Regions from separate parts of the Streptomyces krungchingensis genome, predicted to be linked through region 1. Evidence: riboswitches for the same ligand, from Rfam matches in the RefSeq annotation. Region 1 holds a riboswitch; the other holds the start of a gene.
The links. Region 1 has a riboswitch for guanidine ahead of ACSYGO_RS03345 (MBL fold metallo-hydrolase). Riboswitches for the same ligand answer to the same signal wherever they lie in the genome.
Positions count from the first base shown of each region.

Region 1 (2,379 bases):
AGAGCAGCGCCGGACGTCCCTCCACGGCGACGGGGCCCGGCACCGGCGACGCGTGACGCCGTATCCGTCCGACCGGTCTCCGAGTCCGGTGCCGTCGCCCTGCGCCGATCGCGGCGCGGGCCGTGGAGCGGGTGTTAGCTTCGGGCGCATGGACGACAGCGTGTACGTGGGCAACGCCGGCAAGGACGCGGCACTGGACCGGGGCTGGCTGCTCGGGCATTTCAAGGAGCCCGGCGATCCCCGCCGGAGTGAGGCCGTGGAGATCAAGTGGGGCGTCCACCCACGCGGCGAGCGGCGCGAGCAGTGGGTGCGGGGAGAGACGCGCACGGCTCTCCAGGTCCTCGTCAGCGGCCGTTTCCGCGTCGAGCTGCCCGGTCGCAGCGTCGTGCTGGCGGAGCAGGGCGACTACGTCGTGTGGGGCCGGGGAGTGGACCATTCCTGGGTCGCCGAGGAGGAGTCGGTGGTGCTGACCGTGCGATGGCCCTCCGTCCCCGGATACGCCGTGCCGCAGGAGGACGACGGGCGGACGGGGCGGGCGGACGTAAGCACGTGACGGGGGAGTGGCCGGCCGTGGGGCGCGGCGCCTGCATGGCCCATCATCGTGCTTGCGCCCGACCGCGGCCGGGCCGACGGCCGATCCCGCACTACCGCGCCGCCCCGGCTGGTCACCGTGCTGGTACGTGATCGCGCCCTCGCTGGTCGGCCATCCCGCACGTGACCGCACCCTCGCTGGTCGGCGAGCCCGTAAGTGACCGCGCCCCGGCTGGTCGTCGCCCTCGCAAGGGACCGTGCACGTGCTGGTCGCCGTGCTCCTGTGCGCACGCGCCCGTGCCGGTCGCCGTCCTCGTACGAAATCGCGCCAGTACCGGTCGCCGCGCGGCTGCGGGACTTCGCGGGGCGTGTTAGTTTCCGGGCGGCGGCGCGCCGGTGCCTGCCCCGGACGAGAAGTGCGCCGTACCCGGTCCGCAAAGACGACGCACGAGGGGAGGCGTCGTGGACGCAGACAAGCGCTCGTTCGGCCCGGCACCCGCGGTGCACGGGTCCCGCCCGCTGGACGTCGCGTGGGACCACGGATCACCGTCGGCGAAGCACAACACGGATGCCGACATCCAGATCCACGCGTACGACGAGGACACCTTCATCCTCCGGCAGAACATGGCGATCAACTACGAGGCGCCGTTCATGTTCCTGCTCTTCGGACGCGAGCGGGCGGTGCTGCTGGACACCGGGGCCACCGCGTCCGCGGAGTACTTCCCGCTGCGCCGCGTCGTCGACGGTCTGATCGCCGATCGACTCCGCCGCGATCCGCACGACGGGTACGGGCTGCTCGTGCTGCACACCCATCCGCACGGCGACCACATCGCCGCGGACGCGCAGTTCACGGACCGCCCGGACACCCAGGTCGTGGGAGCCCGACTCGACACGGCATGGGACTACTTCGGGTTCCGCGGCGATCCCGACCGGGTGGCACGGATCGACCTCGGGGGCCGTGTCCTGGAATGCTTCTCCACGCCGGGGCACCACGAGGCGGCGGTCACCTACTACGACCCCTGGACGGGATTCCTGCTCACCGGCGACACGGTCTACCCCGGCCGGCTGTACGTGGCGGACTGGCCGGCGTTCACGCGATCCGTCGACCGCCTGATCGAGTTCGCGGACAGCCGTCCGGTGACCCACGTGCTCGGGTGCCACATCGAGATGACGCGCGAGCCCGGTGTGGACTACCCGATCCGGACCACCTACCAGCCCGACGAGCCACCCTTGGAGATGGCCCCGAGCCGGCTCCGCGACATCAGGGCGGCGATCGACGAGGTCGGCGACCGGCCCGGCAGGCACCCGTTCCCCGCCTTCGTCATCTGCCGCGACGCCTGAGAGCCTCGTCATGCCTCGCGACGCAGTCATCGGTGTGGACATCGGCACGTCGAGCAGCAAGGGCGTGCTCGTCGGCCTCGACGGTGCCCCGATCCGTTCCGCCGTCCGGGAACACACCCCCACGAGGCCCGGTCCCGGCCGTTTCGAGATGGACGCCTCGGTGTGGTGGCGCGAGTTCACCGAACTCGCCCAGGAGCTCATCGCGCCCGGAGACACCAGCGTGGTCGCCGTCGGGGTCAGCGGCATGGGGCCCTGCGTCCTGCTGACCGACGAGCACGACGCGCCGTTGCGCCCCGCCGTCCTCTACGGAGTGGACACGCGCTCCGTCCGCCAGATCCGGCACATCGAGGAACGGCTCGGCGCGGAGGAGATCATCCGCCGCGGCGGATCCGCCCTCTCGACCCAGGCCGCGGGGCCGAAGATCGCCTGGATCGCCGACGAGGAGCCCGAGCTCTACGCCCGGGCCCGACGCCTGTACATGCCGAGTTCCTGGCTGGTCAGGAACCT
Region 1 is NZ_JBPUKY010000001.1:723,520-725,898, reverse strand. Features, by position in the region: gene ACSYGO_RS03355 (LacI family DNA-binding transcriptional regulator) at 1-56, shown strand, start outside; gene ACSYGO_RS03350 (cupin domain-containing protein) at 149-553, shown strand; guanidine-III (ykkC-III) riboswitch at 914-981, shown strand; gene ACSYGO_RS03345 (MBL fold metallo-hydrolase) at 994-1,872, shown strand; gene ACSYGO_RS03340 (FGGY-family carbohydrate kinase) at 1,883-2,379, shown strand, end outside.

Region 2 (2,379 bases), 3.8 Mb from region 1:
TCGTACGGCGACATCACCGTGCGCACCGCCACCGACCGGTCCGTCAACTCGGTGTACGCGCAGATGGCCGTCGACGTCGGCCCGGACGAGGTCGAGAAGACGGCCGTGTCCCTCGGCATCCCCTCGAACACCCCCGACCTGACCGCGTCCCCCTCCATCGCGCTCGGCCCGGCCACCGCCAGCGTCCTCGACATGGCGGAGGCGTACGCCACCCTCGCCAACCACGGCAGGCGCGGCACGTACTCGCTCGTCGAGAAGATCACCAAGGACGGCGCGGAGGCCGTCGAACTGCCGAGCCGGGACACCCACCAGGCGGTGAGCCGCGAAGCGGCGGACACCACCACCTCCGTCCTGCGCAGCGTCGTCGAGGGTGGCACCGGCACGGCCGCACAGGCCGCGGGCCGCCCCACCGCCGGCAAGACCGGCACCGCCGAGGAGGACCAGGCCGCCTGGTTCGCGGGCTACACCCCGGACCTCGCGACCGTGGTGTCCGTGATGGGCCAGGACCCCGACACCGGCGCCCACAAGCCGCTGTACGGCGCCCTCGGCGAGACCCGGATCAACGGCGGCGCCTACCCGGCCCGGATCTGGGCGCAGTTCACCCGGACCGCGCTCCGCGGCACCCCGGTGTCGGACTTCGACCTCCAGCTCCAGCCCGGCGCCGAGCAGACGCAGACCCCGACGACCGAACCCAGCACGCCGGACACCATCGGCGGCCAGGACGACGACGGCGGCACGTCGGACGGCGAGGACATCCAGGGCCAGGACATCCAGGGCCAGAGCCAAGGACAGGTCGAGGGGCAGACCGAGGGCCAGACCGAGGGCCAGGACCAGGGCCAGAGCCAGGGTCAGACCGAGGGCCAGACGGACGGCGGCACCACCGACGGCGGCACGATCGACGGAGGCACGTCGGACGGCGGGACCACCGACGGCGGGACCACCGACGGGGGCACCACCGACGGCACCAGCACCGGAGGGACGACGGACGGCGGCACGACCGACGGCGGCACGAACGGGACGATCGCCGGCACCAACCCCTTCGGGCGGGCCCCGCACCGCCGGTCCTAGGCCCTCGGCCCGGTCGGCGACCAGGCTGGTCGGTGACCGGCCGGTCAGCGGCCGGGCCGGTCAGCGGCCGGGCCCGTCAGTGACCGGGCCCGTCAGTGACCCGAGGTCGCCTTGAGACCCACCACGGCGACCAGCAGCAGACACACGAAGAAGATCCGGGCGGCGGTCACCGGCTCGCCGAGCACCACCATGCCGAGCACCGCCGCCCCGGCGGCGCCGATCCCGACCCAGACGCCGTAGGCGGTACCGATGGGCAGGGACCTGGCCGCGTACGAGAGAAGAAGCATGCTCGCGACGATCCCGGCACCCGTGGCCAGGCTCGGCCACAGCCGGGTGAAACCGTCGGTGTACTTCATGCCGATCGACCAGCCCACCTCCAGCAGACCGGCGACGACGAGCAGAACCCAGGCCATGACGGCACCTCCGTGCATCGGACGACAGGGGGTGCGTCGTCTTTGCAATCCCGGTACGGCGCGTCTCGTCGGGTCCCTCCACCGTAGCAAAACACAGGCAAAAGGGGCTGGTGACCATGGTCACCAGCCCCTTCGGCAGACGTACACCTACAAGTACAAGCCCGTCGAGTCCTCGGAGCCCTCGAAGCGGTCCGCGGCGACGGCGTGCAGATCCCGCTCGCGCATCAGCACGTAGGCGATCCCGCGCACCTCGACCTCGGCACGGTCCTCCGGGTCGTACAGAACGCGGTCGCCCGGCTCGACCGTCCGGACGTTCTGCCCGACGGCGACGACCTCGGCCCAGGCCAGACGGCGGCCGACCGCAGCCGTCGCGGGGATCAGGATGCCGCCGCCGGACCGGCGCTCGCCCTCCGCGGCGTCCTGCCGCACCAGCACACGGTCGTGCAGCATGCGGATGGGCAACTTGTCGTGATGGGTGCTGTGCTTATCCCGATTGGCGCTCACGCCCCGAACCTACCTGCCCCGGCCGCCTCCGCACGCGAGTGGGTCGATCCTCGCCCCGCGGAAACCACCCGGCGGCACCCGGACGGGCCCCGCCCCGACCCCGGCCCCCGGCCCCCGGCCCCCGGTGGATCAGCGCTTGCGGCGCCGGGAACCGACGGCGAGCAGGCCGACGACACCGGCCACGACCAGGGCCACCGGCACGATGCGCTCCAGGCGGGGCGCGCCCTCCTCGCTGACCAGCTGGCCCTTCACATCGCTGACCACGCGATTGACACCGACGTAGGCACGGCCGAGCGTGTGGTCGATGTGCGAGGCGACCTTGGCCTTCGCGTCACCCACGATCGTCTTCGGGTGCACCCGCACGCCGATCTCGTCGAGGGTCTCGGCGAGCGTT
Region 2 is NZ_JBPUKY010000001.1:4,475,494-4,477,872, forward strand. Features, by position in the region: gene ACSYGO_RS19745 (transglycosylase domain-containing protein) at 1-1,068, shown strand, start outside; gene ACSYGO_RS19750 (DMT family transporter) at 1,161-1,481, opposite strand; guanidine-III (ykkC-III) riboswitch at 1,512-1,577, opposite strand; gene ACSYGO_RS19755 (GroES family chaperonin) at 1,629-1,931, opposite strand; gene ACSYGO_RS19760 (DUF3618 domain-containing protein) at 2,115-2,379, opposite strand, start outside.
Region 2: linked by a shared signal. The riboswitch ahead of ACSYGO_RS19750 (DMT family transporter) and the one ahead of ACSYGO_RS03345 (MBL fold metallo-hydrolase) in region 1 are both predicted to bind guanidine.